One region of the Streptomyces sp. NPDC059443 genome, then DNA from elsewhere that is predicted to be linked to it. Evidence: riboswitches for the same ligand, from Rfam matches in the RefSeq annotation. Region 1 holds a riboswitch; the other holds the start of a gene.
The links. A riboswitch is a leader RNA that binds a small molecule or an ion and turns the genes downstream of it on or off. The one in region 1 is predicted to bind cobalamin.
Positions count from the first base shown of each region.

Region 2: it holds a riboswitch for cobalamin, as region 1 does, so the genes downstream of both, ACFXDJ_RS23790 (cobalamin biosynthesis protein) here and ACFXDJ_RS05550 (ABC transporter substrate-binding protein) in region 1, are expected to answer to the same signal.

Region 1 is NZ_JBHYVM010000004.1:220,483-228,038, forward strand. It holds gene ACFXDJ_RS05530 (N,N-dimethylformamidase beta subunit family domain-containing protein) at 1-91, shown strand, start outside; gene ACFXDJ_RS05535 (VOC family protein) at 272-670, shown strand; gene ACFXDJ_RS05540 (ABC transporter ATP-binding protein) at 630-1,469, opposite strand; gene ACFXDJ_RS05545 (FecCD family ABC transporter permease) at 1,466-2,533, opposite strand; gene ACFXDJ_RS05550 (ABC transporter substrate-binding protein) at 2,530-3,522, opposite strand; cobalamin riboswitch at 3,559-3,692, opposite strand; tRNA gene ACFXDJ_RS05555 (tRNA-Trp) at 3,901-3,977, opposite strand; gene ACFXDJ_RS05560 (glycoside hydrolase family 18 protein) at 4,152-5,468, shown strand; gene ACFXDJ_RS05565 (serpin family protein) at 5,566-6,795, shown strand; gene ACFXDJ_RS05570 (PfkB family carbohydrate kinase) at 6,800-7,556, opposite strand, start outside.
Region 2 is NZ_JBHYVM010000026.1:7,656-15,211, reverse strand. It holds gene cobO (cob(I)yrinic acid a,c-diamide adenosyltransferase) at 1-493, opposite strand, end outside; gene ACFXDJ_RS23800 (putative cobaltochelatase) at 493-2,583, opposite strand; partial or broken gene ACFXDJ_RS23795 (cobyric acid synthase) at 2,580-4,372, opposite strand; gene ACFXDJ_RS23790 (cobalamin biosynthesis protein) at 4,369-5,331, opposite strand; cobalamin riboswitch at 5,367-5,530, opposite strand; gene ACFXDJ_RS23785 (hypothetical protein) at 5,678-5,899, opposite strand; gene ACFXDJ_RS23780 (anion permease) at 5,928-7,199, opposite strand; gene ACFXDJ_RS23775 (alpha/beta hydrolase family protein) at 7,508-7,556, shown strand, end outside.

The DNA of each region.
Region 1 (7,556 bases):
GACGGAGAACCTGCTACGGGCCTTCGCCGCCGGCCCGGCCGGCAAGACCCACCCGGCGCAGGACAACGTGAAGGCGGTGTACGGGGGTTAGCTGCCCCGAGGCCCGGCAGTCCTGAGGCCCGGCGGCCCCGCCGCCGGGCAGCCGGGTAGCCCGAATGCGCTGGACTCCACCCGTAAGGGGTGTTTAGGATCATGTCGCGGCATCGCGTGTCGGTCACCGGCCGGGTGAGACATGGAGGTGCCGAGACGTGCCTTTCGGAGGCATTCACTCATGGCGATTCAGCTCAACCACACGATCATCCACTCCCGTGACAACCGGGAATCCGCAGAGTTCCTGGCGTACTTCCTCGGCCTGGAGGTCGGGACCCCGTGGGGCCCGTTCATCCCCGTAGACACCGCCAACGGCGTCACCCTGGACTTCGCGACCGTCCCGGCCGAGTCCATCACGGCGCAGCACTACGCGTTCCTCGTCTCCGAGGCCGAGTTCGACGAGGCCTTCGAGAAGATCAAGCGGGCGAAGATCACCTACTACGCCGACCCGCACGGCCGGCTGCCCGGCGAGATCAACCACAACGACGGCGGCCGGGGCGTGTACTTCCAGGACCCCTCGGGGCACGGGATGGAACTGATCACCCGCCCCTACGGTTACCAGGAACAGGCCCAGTCATAGCCTGACTCCGGTCCTCCGGCAGGTAGACGATGTCCGGCGCGCCCGTCGTCGGGTGGGTTCCGACGCGGGTCCGGACCCCGTAGACCTCGGCGAGCAGGGGCTCCGTCAGGACCTCCGCGGGGGTGCCCGAGGCCGCCACCCGGCCGGCCGCCAGGACGTACAGGCGGTCGCAGTACATCGCCGCCAGGTTGAGGTCGTGCAGCACCAGCAGGGCGGTGGCCGGCAGGGAGCGGACCAGGCCGAGGATCTCCAGCTGGTAGCGGATGTCCAGGTGGTTGGTCGGTTCGTCCAGGGCCAGCAGGCCGGGATCCTGGACCAGGGCGCGGGCCACCAGGGCACGCTGACGCTCGCCGCCCGAGAGCCCGTCGAAGCGGCGGTCCGCGAGGGCGGCCGCGCCCACGGTCTCCAGGGCCCCGGCGACCTTGCGCAGGTCGTCGGGGCCGTCCTGCTCCCAGAACCGCTTGTGCGGGCTGCGCCCCATGGCCACCACCTCGCGCACGGTCAGCCCGAAGGTGCCGGCCGCGTCCTGGGGCACGACCGCGACCCGCCGGGCGCGGTCCTTCACGCCCAGCGAGGCGGCGTCCGCGCCGTCCAGCACCACGCGCCCGCCGCTCGGGCGCAGGGTGCCGTAGACGCAGCGCAGCAGCGTCGTCTTTCCGCTGCCGTTGGGTCCGACCACGCCGACCGTCTCGCCGGGGCGGGCGATGAGGTCGATCCCGTGCAGCAGCGGCTGCCCGTCGGTCTCGTAACGCACGGCCTCGACCACGAGTTCCACCGGTCCCGATGTCGGACCCTTCATCCCACGACCCCTTCGGTACGGGTGGACCGGCGCAGCATCCACAGGAAGAACGGCCCGCCGACGAGCGCGGTGACCACGCCCACCGGGATCTCCTCCGGCGCGGCGACGGTACGGGCGGCCAGGTCGGCCAGGGTCAGGAACACCGCCCCGCCGAGCGCGGCCACCGGCAGCAGCGCCCGGTGTCCGGCGCCGACGACCATGCGGGCGGCGTGCGGAACCATCAGCCCGACGAAACCGATCGCCCCGCTGTAGGCCACCAGCACCCCGATGACGAGCGAGGTGAGGACGAAGACGGCGGCCCGGAACCGGCCCGTGTCCAGGCCGAGGGTGTGCGCTCCCTCCTCCCCCGCGAGCAGCAGGTCGAGCGGACGGGCCAGGGCGATCAGCAGGCCGGTGCCGACGAGCAGGGCGGCGGCGGGCAGCGCCAGTTCGCCCCAGCGGGCCCCGCCGAGGCCGCCCAGCGTCCAGAACAGCACGCTGCGCATCTGGTCGGGGTGCGCGGCGAGGACCAGGACCAGGCTGGTCAGGGCGGACAGGACGTACTGGACGGCGACTCCGGCCAGGATCAGCCTGCCGGTGGTCATGGCGCCGCCGCGCCGGGCCATCGCGTAGACGGCGACGAGTGCGCCCATCGACCCCGCGAAGGCGGCGAGGGGTACGGCGGCCCCGCCCGCGAACCCGAGGATCCCGGCGCCGAAGACGATCACCAGCACCGCCCCCGCCGAGGCTCCCGAGGAGGCCCCGAGGAGGAAGGGGTCGGCGAGCGGGTTGCGCACGAGGGCCTGGAGCACGGTGCCGGCGACGGCGAGCCCGGCGCCGACGACCGCCCCGAGCAGCACGCGCGGCATCCGGACGTCCCACACGATCGCCCGGAAGGCTCCGCCTCCGCCGCCCGGACCGGCCCCCGTTCCGGGTCCGCCGAGCAGGAGGTCGAGCACCTGGCCCGGGGGGATCCGTACGGGCCCCAGGGCCAGCCCCGCCACGGCCGATAGCGCCAGCGCGGCGGCGAGCACGGCCAGGACGACGGGCGTACGGGTGAACGCGCGGGCGAGCCGGCGCCTCACGCGGCGTCGGGGTGGAGCTGGGCGCCCAGCGATTCGACCGCGTCGGCCACGCGCACGCCGAGCACGGCGGAGGAGAGCGGCAGCACGACGAACCGCTGGTTCTTGATCGCGGGAACCTGTGCCAGCGCCGGGTCGTTCAACAGGCGCTGCTTCTTGGCTTCGACGGTGGTGCCGCCGTAGTCGTAGATGAGGACGACCTCGGGCTTACGCTCGATGACCTTCTCCCACGACACGTCACCGAAGGTGTCCTTGAGGTCGGCGAACACGTTCGTCCCGCCCGCCAGGGAGACGATCTCGTTGCCGATGCCGTTGCCTCCCGAGGTGAAGGCGGAGGAGTCGCCGGAGTCGTAGGCGAAGACCGTCGGCTTGGCCTTGTCCTTCACGCGCCCCGTGACGGCGTCGATGCGGCGCTGCTCGTCGGCGATGAGCTTCTCGCCGCGCTCGGGTACTCCGAAGGTCCGCGCCACTTCGGTGATCTCGGTCTTGAGCTGCCCCAGGCCCACCGGCCCCTCGGTGCAGTACTCCATGCTGAGCCGGGAGTTGATACCGGACTTGGCGAGCCCCTCACGGTCGCGGCCCTGCGCCTTGTCGAAGGCGCTGGAGTAACCCCCGTAGACGAAATCGGGGTTGGCGCCGAGCAGGACCTCCTTGGACGGGTACTCCTTGGCCAGCACCTTGATCTTGTCGTACGCGGGCCGGTAGGCGGACAGTACGGCATCGTCGAGGTAGGCCGTGCCGGCCATCCTCTCCTCCAGCCCGAGGGCGAGGAGCAGCTCGGTGGCGTGCTGGTTCATGCTGACCGCCCGCTGCGGAGGCGCCTGATAGGTGCTGCTGACACCGCAGTTGGTGACGGTGTACGGGTACCCGGGCGCGGCGCCCGGTCCCGCGGCCGCGTCCTGCGCTCCGGGTGAGCCCCCACAGGCGGCCAGCGATATCAGGAGCGGGACGGGGGCGAGCGCGCGCAGCAGGGCGCGGGGGTACGACGACATGGCGAAGCCTCTCCGGGGGATCCGCGTCCCCTGGTCGATGTGAAGAGGCGGTGCGTCAGTGTCTGACTCCCGGTTCCCGTGGGGGCTCCGGTCACAGTGGCGGGACCGCACCGGATTCGCACCGGTTTCCTGTCCTGCACCGCCTGGGTAACCCGGCCCAGTCTGCCAGACGGGTGATCGCCGGCGGTCCCGGCGCACCGCGCCGGCCATGCGGGAGGGGCCCCGGGAAATCTCGTTTCGGCCTTCCGGCCGAGACGGGCCCGGGGGCCAGACTTGTTGCCATGGCCATGGCCAGTGATCGCCGACCCCGGAACACGGCAAAACGGACTCCGGGGAGGTTCCCTGGAGTCCGTTTTCGCAGTACTGCCTGCTCACGCATGGCAGGGGTGACAGGAGTCGAACCTGCGACATTCGGTTTTGGAGACCGACGCTCTGACCAACTGAGCTACACCCCTTCGGCAGGACCAACCATGCCACGGGACGGACTGAAGATCCAATCAATTGGGGGACCCGCCGCGGATCCAGCCGGATCGTGCCGCCCCCTTGACCGGCTCTGGTCCAGACCAATAGTTTCCGCATGCACAGCGCACGCGCCCCGGCACCACTCCCCGCATCCGCAAAGGAAGCCCATGCGCCGCAGCACGCTCGGCAGGCTGGCCGTCGCCGTCTGCTCCCTCTCCCTGCTGACCGCCTTCGCTCCCGCCCACGACGGCTCCGGGCACGAGACCTCGTACAAGAAGGTCGGCTACTTCACCCAATGGGGCGTCTACGGGCGGGACTTCCAGGTCCAGGACCTTGAGAAGAACGGCAGCGCGGGCAAGCTCACGCACATCAACTACGCCTTCGGCAACATCAGCGCGGACGGCAAGTGCTTCACCGGAAACGTCCCCGGGGAGGCCGACGCCTGGGCCGACTACGTGCGTCCGCTGGACGCCGAGAACTCCGTCGACGGGGTCGCCGACGACTGGAGCCAGCCGCTCGCCGGCAACTTCAACCAGTTGCGCGAGCTGAAGGCCAAGCACCCCGGGCTCAAGGTCCTGCTCTCGCTGGGTGGTTGGAGCTGGTCCACGCACTTCTCGGACGCCGCACTGACCCCGGCCTCCCGCAAGGCGCTCGTCGCGTCCTGCATCGACCTGTACATCAAGGGCAACCTCCCGCAGGACGGCAGCCGCGGCGGCGCGGGCGCGGCCGCCGGAATCTTCGACGGGTTCGACATCGACTGGGAGTGGCCCGGTTCGCCCGGCGACTCCGACACCACCTACCGCCCCGAGGACAAGAAGAACTTCGCCGCGCTGGTCGCCGAGTTCCGCACCCAGCTCGACGCGTACTCCCGCGCCCAGAAGCGGAAGTCGAAGTACCAGCTGACGGCCTTCGTCCCGACCGCTCCCGCCAAGATCGACGCGGGGTTCGACGTCCGGCGGATCATGCGCGACCTCGACTTCGTGACCCTCCAGGGCTACGACTTCCACGTCTCGGGCGAGAAGACCACCGCCCAGCAGTCCGCGCTGTACGCCCGCGACGACTTCAGCGTCGACGGCACCGTGGACGCCTGGGAGCAGCGCGGCGCACCCGCGCACAAGCTGGTGATGGGCATGCCGTTCTACGGTCAGGGCTGGACGGGCGTCAGCGGCGGCGGGGACGGCATGGGACAGCCCGCGACGGGTCCGGCGCCGGCCACCTGGTCGGCCGGGTACGAGGACTACAAGGCCCTCAAGAAGCTTGCCGATTCCGGCAGTTACAAGGTCCACCGCGACCGGCGCAACGGGAGCGCCTGGCTCTTCGACGGCTCCACCCTCTGGACGTACGACGACCCGCAGGTGCTGCGCGCCAAGACCCGGTACATCCGCGAAGAGGGCCTGGGCGGTGCGATGTTCTGGTCCCTGGACGCCGACACCGCCGACGGCGAGCTGATGACCGCCGTCGACCAGGGCCTGCGCGGCCACTGACGGGCCGGCCCCGCCGCCGGCCGACACCCTGAACAGCGCCGCCGGGCGGTGGAAAAATGCCCGTCCCGGCGGCGCCCCAACCCGTACGCTCCCGCGCATGAGGATCAAGACGGTACGGGCGGTCAACGCGCTGACCTCGCGCTGGGCGGAGCACGCGGCGACGCAGGGCGCGGGCACGGTGTTCACGGCGGCCGGGGTCTGGCCGCTGCTGGCCCTCCTCGCCGACGGCGCCGACGGCCCGGCCCGCACCGAGCTGGCCGCGACCCTCGGCATACCCGCCGACACGGCCGCCGAGGCCGCGCGGGAGCTGCTGGCCGCGCTGGACGGCGTACGGGGCCTGCGCGCGGCGACCGGACTGTGGACCCGGCGGGATCTCCCGCTGGAGGAGCGGTGGCTGGCCGGGCTCCCGGACGGCGCGCGGGGCACCCTGAGCGGCGACGAGGACACCGACCGCAAGGCGCTCGACGCCTGGGCCGCCGACCGCACCGGCGACCTCATCGAGAAGATACCGGTCGCCCTCGACGAAGACAGCCGCTTCGTCCTCGCCTCGGCGCTGACGCTCGGCCTGCGGTGGATCCAGCCGTTCACGCCCTGGATGACTCGGATCGGCCAAGGCCCCTGGGCCGAGGGCCCGGTACTCGGACTGTTCCGCACCACGGCCCTCCTGGACCGGGTCCGCGTGGCCCACGCGCCGACGGGGCCGGTGACCCTGCTGGAGGTGGTGGGCGACGGCGGTTTGGACGTCCACCTCGTCCTCGGCGAGCCGCAGGCCCCGCCGGGCCAGACCCTCCAGGCAGGCATCGCGGCCGTCACCCGGACCATTCCCACCATGGGCGCGAGCGAGCTCCCCGAAGGGGACCCTGGGCCGGGGCTGCGCATCACACGGGTGCTCTCGGAGGACTCCCAACACCGGCTGGACATCTCGACGGTGGCATTCGAGGTGAAGGCGGAGCACGATCTCCTTCATCATCCGCGGCTGTTCGGGCTGGAGAGCGCCTCGGACGACCGCCAAGGCCACTTCCCGGGGATCAGCACCGACCCGTTGACCATCGACTCGGCCCGTCAGTCGGCCGTGGCGCGTTTCCATGCCGAGGGCTTCGAGGCGGCGGCCGTGACGGCGATCGTCGCGGCCATCGGTTGCGCCGCGCCCCGGCCGAGGTACCGCGTCCGTCGCGCCCAGGTCTCCTTCCACCGTCCCTTCGGCTTCCTTGCCGTCCACCGGACCTCCCGCCTCGTCCTCGCCACGGGCTGGGTCGCGGATCCGCTCCCTTACGAGGAGAACAAGGCGGAGTGGGGCGAGGACGAGGATTGGGACGAGGAGGGCTAGGCCGTCAACCGGCAGTGCTGAGGCGGTGGGCGGCGGCCAGGGCGGCCGTCTCGGTGAAACCGGGTACGCGTCCGGTGCCGCCGCGGCCGGACACGGAGAGCGAGGCGGCCGCCATGGCGTACGCGACGGCGTCGTCGAGGGTGTCGCCAAGCGCGAGCCGGGCGGTGGCGGTGCCGGTGAAACAGTCGCCGGCGCCGGTCGCGTCGACCGGGTCGGGGTTGACGGGGACGGGGAGGTACCTCGCCCCCGTGCGGCCACCCGGGCCGCTGCCCGTGCCTTCGTCCAGGAGCAGCCGGCCGGCACCCGCGGTGACGACGACGGCACGGGCCCCCAGTGCCCGGTAGCGGGCGGCCGCCTCGGCCGGGTCGTCGGTGGCGACCAGGGCCAGCGCGTCGGCCGGGCAGGAGGTCTTCAACAGCCCGGTCAGCGGGGCGATGCGGGCCAGCAGATCGCGGGCCTCGCTCCGACTGGTGAGCCGGGAGCGGAAGTTGGGGTCGTACGAGAGGTGCCCGCCGGCCTCGTACACGGCCTCGGCCGCGGCCAGCACGGCATCGCGGCTGCTCGGCGACAGGGCGCCGGTGATCCCGCTGGTGATGAGGGCCTTGGAGCCGGTCAGCAGCTCCCGCCAGGATTCCACGTGTTCCACCGAGAGGGTGGATCCGGCGCTGCCGGTGCGCCAGTACACGAACTCGCGGTCGCCCTCCGTGTCGGCGGAGAGCAGATAGGCGCCGTTGGGGCGCGGGGAGCGGCGTACGTGGGTG
Region 2 (7,556 bases), on a different contig from region 1:
TGCGGCCGGTGATCACCACGTGCTGGGTGCCGGGACGGTTCCGCAGCACCTCGATGACCTCGTCCACGTCGATCCAGCCCCAGTGCATCGGGTACGCGAACTCGTCCAGCACGTACAGCCGGTGCGTCTCGGCGGCCAGGTCGCGCTTGACCTGCTCCCAGCCCTCCTTGGCGGCCTGCTCGTTGTCGAGCTGCGCGTCGCGCTGGACCCAGGACCAGCCCTCGCCCATCTTGTGCCAGACGACCGAACCGCCCTCGCCGGAGGCGCCGAGCACCTTCAGCGCGTTCTCCTCGCCGACCTTCCACTTCGCCGACTTGACGAACTGGAACACCCCGATCGGCCAGCCCTGGTTCCAGGCGCGCAGCGCCAGGCCGAAGGCCGCCGTCGACTTGCCCTTGCCCGGTCCGGTGTGGACGAAGACGAGCGGGCGGTTGCGGCGCTGACGCGTCGTGAGTCCGTCGTCCGGAACGACGGACGGCTGTCCCTGAGGCATTACGCGGCCCTCCTGATGGTCTGGGTCTGGGATGAGGTACGTACGTTCTTCACGAGCCCGGCCAGCGAGTCGGCCCGCAGCCCGTCGAGGGTGACGGCGGGGCCGCCCAGGTCGGTGGCCAGTACCCCGGCCAGCCCCAGCCGGACCGGTCCCGCCTCGCAGTCCACGACCACGGAGGCGACCCCTTCGGCCGCCAGCAGCCGGGCACTGCGTCCGGACAGTTCACGGGGGTCGCCCCCGACACCGCCGGCCGAGGTGGCCCGCCCGTCGGTGACGACCACGAGCAGCGGCCGCCTGCTGGGGTCCCGCAGCCGCTCGATCCGCAGCACCTCACGGGCCTTGAGCAGCCCGGCGGCGAGGGGGGTGCGCCCGCCCGTCGGCAGCTTCTCCAGCCGGGCGGCGGCGGAGTCGACGGAGGAGGTGGGCGGCAGGGCCAGCTCGGCGGTGGAGCCGCGGAAGGTGATCAGACCGACCTTGTCGCGGCGCTGGTAGGCGTCGAGCAGCAGCGAGAGCACCGCTCCCTTGACCGCGCTCATGCGCTGCCGGGCGGCCATGGAGCCGGAGGCGTCGACCACGAACAGGACGAGGTTGCCCTCGCGGCCCTCGCGCGTCGCCTGCCGCAGATCGTCCTTGCGGATCACCAGGCCGCGCCCGGCGCGCCCGCGCGCCTTCTGGTGCGGGGCGGCCGCCTGGACGGTCGCCGCCAGGTGCAGCTTCGTCAGCTGGCCCCGGGGGCGCTGGGCGCCGGTGGTGCGCCCGTGCGCGGTACGGGCGCGCGAGCGGCGGCCGGACGCCCCCTCGCCGAGCCCCGGGACGCTGAGCATCTTGGTGCGGAACGGCTCGGAGGCCCGTACGGCGGCCTGCTCGGCCGCGTCGGCGCCCTGGCCGGAGGGCTGCGGCTCGGGCGCCTCCGGGGCCTCGGGCTCCGGCTGCCGCTCCGCCTCCGCCTCCGCCTCCGCCTCGGGCGTGTCGGGTCCCGAGCCCTGCGGGGGTACGCCGCCCCCGCCGTCGGGGCCGTCGTCCTGCGGGCCTTCGCCCGGGCCCTGCGGATCCGGCTCGGGCTCGTGGTCCGGCTCGTCGTCGGGGAACCCGTCCAGGATCCGGTCCAGCTTCTCCTCGTCGAGGCCCGGCGCGTCGAAGGGGTTGCGGCGGCGGCGGTGGGGGAGCGCGAGCAGGGCGGCCTGGCGCACGTCCTCCTTGCGCACCTCGGTCCGCCCGGCCCAGGCGGCGAGCGCGGTCGCGGTCCGGGCCATCACGATGTCGGCGCGCATGCCGTCGACCTCGAAACCGGCGCAGGTCGCGGCGATCTGCAGCAGCGAGGTGTCGCCGAGGACGACCTTCGGCAGCAGGGCGCGCGCGGCCACGACCCGGGCGCGGACCTCGCTCTCGTCCCCGGCCCAGCGGCCGGCGAAGCCCGCCGGATCGTCCTCGTACGCGAGCCGGCGGCGCACGACCTCGACCCGCTGGACGGGCTCGCGGGAGGCGGCGACCTCGACGGTCAGCCCGAACCGGTCGAGGAGCTGCGGGCGGAGCTCGCCCTCCTCGGGGTTCATCGTGCCGACGAGGAGGAAGCGGGCGGCGTGCCGGACGGAGACGCCCTCGCGCTCGACGTAGGAGGCGCCCATCGCGGCGGCGTCGAGGAGGAGGTCGATGAGGTGGTCGTGGAGCAGATTGACCTCGTCGACGTACAGGATCCCGCGGTGCGCGTCGGCCAGCAGGCCGGGTTCGAAGGCCTTCACGCCTTCGGCGAGGGCGCGTTCGATGTCGAGGGCGCCGACGAGGCGGTCCTCGGAGGCGCCGACGGGCAGCTCCACCATGCGGGCGGGCCGGGCGGCGGCGGGACCGTTCTCGTGGGGGCCGTCGGGGCAGACGGGGTCCGGGGCGGTGGGCGCGCAGCTGAACCGGCAGCCGGGGACCACCTCGACCTGTGGCAGCAGGGCCGACAGGGCGCGGACGGCCGTGGACTTGGCCGTCCCCTTCTCGCCGCGCACGAGTACGCCGCCGACCGCGGGGCTCACGGCGTTGAGCAGCAGCGCGAGGCGCAAGTCGGTTTGACCGACCAGTGCGGTGAACGGGTAGGGCGTACTCACGTGTTGCTCACTCCTTCGAAGGTGCGGACCGTTGTCGTCTGCGGCGCCGCTGCCGGGGCGCTGCCCCGGACCCCGCGCCTCAAACGCCGGCGGGGCTGGATCTGGCCCGGCGGGCTGGATTGCGCGCAGCGCAATTCAAGCCTCGCCGGCGTTTGAGGCGCGGGTCCGGGCAGAGCCCGGGGAACGGTGGAAGGGCGGGTAGGGGACGGGCCCCGCAGGGTCTCCGTCACGGCGCGCCCGGGGGGAGGAACGGAAGGCCCGCCGGGGCCCCGCCTTCGATCAGGCGCATCAGACCATCCGTGTCCGCGTGCTCCTCGATCAAATCGCCCAGCAGGTCCAGCTGTTCCTCACGCAGCGAGGCGAACGACGTGTCCGGAGCCGGAACGAAGCGCCGGCCCGCCGCCGAGGCGACCTCCCGGAGGAACGCCCGGCGGAAGCCGTCCGACTCCAGCGAGCCGTGCCAGTGGGTGCCCCACACCTCCCCGACCCGGCAGCCGTCCAGGAAGGGGGTCCCGCCCAGGACTTCGGCCACGCCGTGGTGGATCTCGTAGCCCTCGACCGACTCGCCCAGCGCCGAACCCACCGGCCGCGCCAGGGTCTTCTCCCGCTCGAAGCGCACGCGCACCGGCAGCAGCCCGAGCCCCGGCACGGAACCGGCCTTCGACTCGACCTCGTCCTCGATCCGTTCGCCCAGCACCTGGAACCCGCCGCAGATGCCCAGCACCGGCCGCCCCTCGGCGGCCCGCCGGGCCAGGGCGTCCGCGAGCCCCCGCTCTCGCAGCCACGCCAGCGCCTTGACCGTCCCCCGAGTACCCGGTACGACGACCAGGTCCGCGTCGGCCAGTTCCTCGGCCCGGTCCACGAACCGCACCACCACCCCCGGCTCCGCCGCGAGCGCGTCCACGTCCGTGAAGTTCGACATCAGCGGGACCGCGCACACCGCGACCCGCAGCACGTCCTCGCCGACGGGCGGGGCGACCACGGATTCCCGTACCGCACCCCGCAGGGAGACCCGCAGGCCGTCCTCCTCGTCGATGCCCAGACCGTGCTGGAAGGGCAGCACCCCGTACGTCGCCCGCCCCGTCAGGCCCCGCAGCATCTCCATGCCGGGCTCCAGCAGGGAGACGTCGCCGCGGAACTTGTTGACCAGGTAGCCCGCGATCAGCGACTGGTCCTCGGGCGACAGGAGCGCCGTGGTGCCGAAGAACGAGGCGAAGACCCCGCCCCGGTCGATGTCGCCGACCACGACCACCGGGAACCGCGCGGCCCGCGCGATGCCCATGTTCACGATGTCGGTGCGCCGCAGGTTGATCTCGGCCGGGCTGCCCGCCCCCTCGCAGATCACGGCGTCATACGTGCCCCGCAACTGCTCAAGGCAGTCCGTCACGATGCCGAGCAACTGCTCCTGACGTCCCCCGTGCAGCGCCTTCCCGGGGGACGACCCCCCGGACCCCCCGAAGAAACCGCGGGCGCTCATCTCGCCCACCGGCTTGCCCAGCAACACCACCTGGCTGCTGCGGTCGCTGCCCGGCTTGAGCAGCACCGGGTTCATCAGCGCGGTCGGCTCCACGCGCGCGGCCTGCGCCTGCATGGCCTGCGCCCGGCCGATCTCCGCGCCTTCGCGCGTCACGAAGGAGTTCAGGGACATGTTCTGCGCCTTGAACGGGGCCACTTTCACCCCGCTGCGCGCCAGCCACCGGCAGATGCCCGCCGTGACCACGCTCTTGCCCGCGTCCGATGTCGTACCGGCGACGAGGAGCCCCCCGCCGCGCTTCGCGCCGCCGCTCATGCGCGCCGCCCCTTCCTCTTCGTACGGGAGATCAGCGTCCGGGCGGCCACACAGGCCCCCAGCGCCACCCAAGTCACCTGCCGCGACAGCCGGACCGCCCGCTCGATGTCGGCGACCTCCACCGGCCGCCCCTCCTCGCCGTTGAGCACCGCCCGGTGCTCGACCCGCCCCCCGTAGGCCAGGGTCCCGCCCAGCCGGACGCCGAGCGCCCCGGCGAACGAGGATTCCACCGGCCCCGCGTTCGGGCTCGGGTGTTTGGCGGCGTCCGCGCGCCAGGCCCGTACGGCTCCCCGCCGGTCGGGGCCGGCCAGTACGGCGGCCAGGGCCGTCAGCCGGGCGCCCGGCCAGCCCGCGAGGTCGTCGAGCCGGGCCGAGGCCCAGCCGTAGCGCAGGTAGCGGGGGGACTTGTGGCCGACCATCGCGTCCAGGGTGTTCACGGCGCGGAAGGCCAGCAGTCCGGGGACGCCGCCGACGGCGCCCCACACCAGGGCTCCGACCACCGCGTCGGAGGTGTTCTCGGCGACCGACTCCACCACGGCGCGGGCCATCTGCTGTTCGTCCAGGGCCTGGGGGTCGCGCCCGCACAGGTGCGGCAGCCGCTCGCGGGCCGTCTCGGCGTCTCCGGCGGCGAGCGCCCCGCCGATGGCGCGGGCTTCGCGGCCCAGGGAAGTGCCGCCCACGACGGCCCAGGTGGCGGCGGCGGTCAGGGCTATGCGGGCAGCCGCGGGCCGGGAGCGCACGGCGCGGGCGCCCAGCGCGCCGATGGCGGCCGCGCCCCCGGCGCAGACCAGGGTGTGCAGGGCGCCGCGGGCGCGGTCGTCGCGCCACAGGGCGCGTTCGACCGTGGCGGCGGCTCGTCCGAAGGCGGCCACGGGGTGCCCTCGGCGCGGATCCCCGAGGATCCGGTCGCCGATCAGGCCGGCCGTGGCGCCGTACGCGAAGACGCGATCGGCACGCATGGTGGCAGGTATGTCCTCACTCAGGGTCCGCGCCCTGGTTCGACGTGTCCGGCGGCGAGAGTTCCTGGCTCCCGGTCGCACTCGGCTTGAGTGCTCCGGTGACAGTGGCGGGACCGCGCCGGATTCGCACCGGACTTCCTCTCCATGCCGCCGTATTGGCTCGGGCAGTCCACCACGCACCGCGAAGGCCCGTCAACTCGCCGTTGACCTGCTGTGGGGTGGTGGAGACGGGTGGGCCGGGACGGGTGCGGGACGGGTCCGGGGCGGCGGCGAGGCAGGGGGCGGGCACGCGAAAGCTCCCCCCGGGGTGAACCCGGAGGGAGCCTTCAACACGGGGCCCGGCGTCTCAGGCGACGATCAGGTAGATCCCGTAGCTCACGGCCGCCGCGCAGAGCGCGAAGCAGGCGTAGGCGCCGGTACGGGCCAGGGTGGCGGCGCCGCCCTGCTCGGTGGCGGCCTCGTGCTTGGAGAGGCCCATCAGACCCAGGGTGAACAGGGTCACGAGGACGACGGTGGCGGTGAGGCTGACCCCGAAGACGGAGCCGAGTGCTGCCCAGTCGATCTTCATGCTGCGGATTCCTCTGTCGTTCTCGGGGTCAGACCGCGGCGGCCGGAGCCGCGGGGGTCGCGGGGGCGGCCGGGATGGTGGCCTTCAGGGCCTCGTCCGTCACCGCGGCGGTGGTGCCGGCGGCGGTGCCCGCGACCGGCGGGACGGCGACGGCGGCCATGGCCGTGGTGACCACGCCCGGCTCCTCGGCGCCGGCCGGGGCGACCTCGTTGACGTTGGTGTGGTCGACGACCTGGCGGCGCGAGATGAACCAGATGGCGACGCAGGAGGCGACCAGGAAGAGCGCGACGGCGACGACGCCGATGTCACCGGTGCGCATGACCAGCTCGGCACCGGAAGCGACCAGGGCCGCGGCCGGCAGGGTCAGGCCCCACGCGATGAACATGCGGGTGGCGGTGGACCAGCGGACCACACCGCCCTTGCGTCCCAGACCCGAGCCCATCACGGCGCCGGAGCACGCGTGCGTGGTGGAGAGGGAGAAGCCGAGGTGCGAGGAGGCCAGGATGACGCTGGCGGCCGAGGTCTGGGCGGCGAAGCCCTGCTGCGGCTGCAGGTCGGTCAGGCCGCTGCCCATGGTGCGGATGATGCGCCAGCCGCCCAGGTAGGTGCCCATCGCGATGGCCATGCCGGCGGAGACGATGACCCAGACCGGCGGGTTGGAGCCGGGGGCGATGGCACCGCCGGCGACGAGCGCCAGGGTGATGATGCCCATCGTCTTCTGAGCGTCGTTGGTGCCGTGCGCCAGCGAGACGAGCCCGGCGGAGGCGATCTGGCCGGCGCGGAAGCCCTTGGCCGAGGTCTTCTCGCCCATGCCCTTGCCGACCTTGTACGTGACCTTCGCGGCCAGGTACGCGGCGACGCCGGCGACGATCGGAGCGGCGACCGCGGGGATCAGCACCTTGGTGACGACGACGCTGCCGTTGACCGCGCCCAGGCCGGCCGAAGCGACCGCGGCACCGATCAGGCCGCCCATCAGGGCGTGCGAGGAGCTGGAGGGCAGTCCGACCAGCCAGGTGACGAGGTTCCAGAGGATCGCGCCGACCAGGGCGGCGAAGATGACCTCCGGCTGGATGCCTTCCTCGTTGACCAGGCCCTTGGAGATCGTCTTGGCGACCTCCACGGACATGAAAGCGCCGACGAGGTTGAGCACGGCGGACATGGCCACCGCGGTCTTGGGCTTGAGGGCGCCGGTCGAGATGGTGGTGGCCATCGCGTTGGCCGTGTCGTGAAAACCGTTCGTGAAATCGAACACGAGAGCGGTGATGATCACGATCCCGAGGAGAAGCGTTATGTGCTCCATTTACCCAGGCTTCTGTTTGACGTCAGTGGTTCGTGGACCGTAGGCAACCTGAATGAACGGAAGGTGAACTGACGGGGGTCGTACGGTGTATCGACCCGAGACCCGATCGGGACCTTCGTCCCGGTAACGCCGCGGATCCATCGATTGACGCACGTCACGGGCGGGTCCGGGCCCGCTCCGGGGCGGGACTTCCGGTACGGGCCGGCGCGCAAACGGAATCCGGAAGAGACCCAGATCACCCTCCGGCGAGCCGCTCCCGCACCTCCCCTCCGGTGGCCCGCCGCCGCATCCGCCTCGACACTGGAGCGGTGCGTACCGCCACAGCGACGGCAGCGGCCGTCACCACGACTCTCCTGG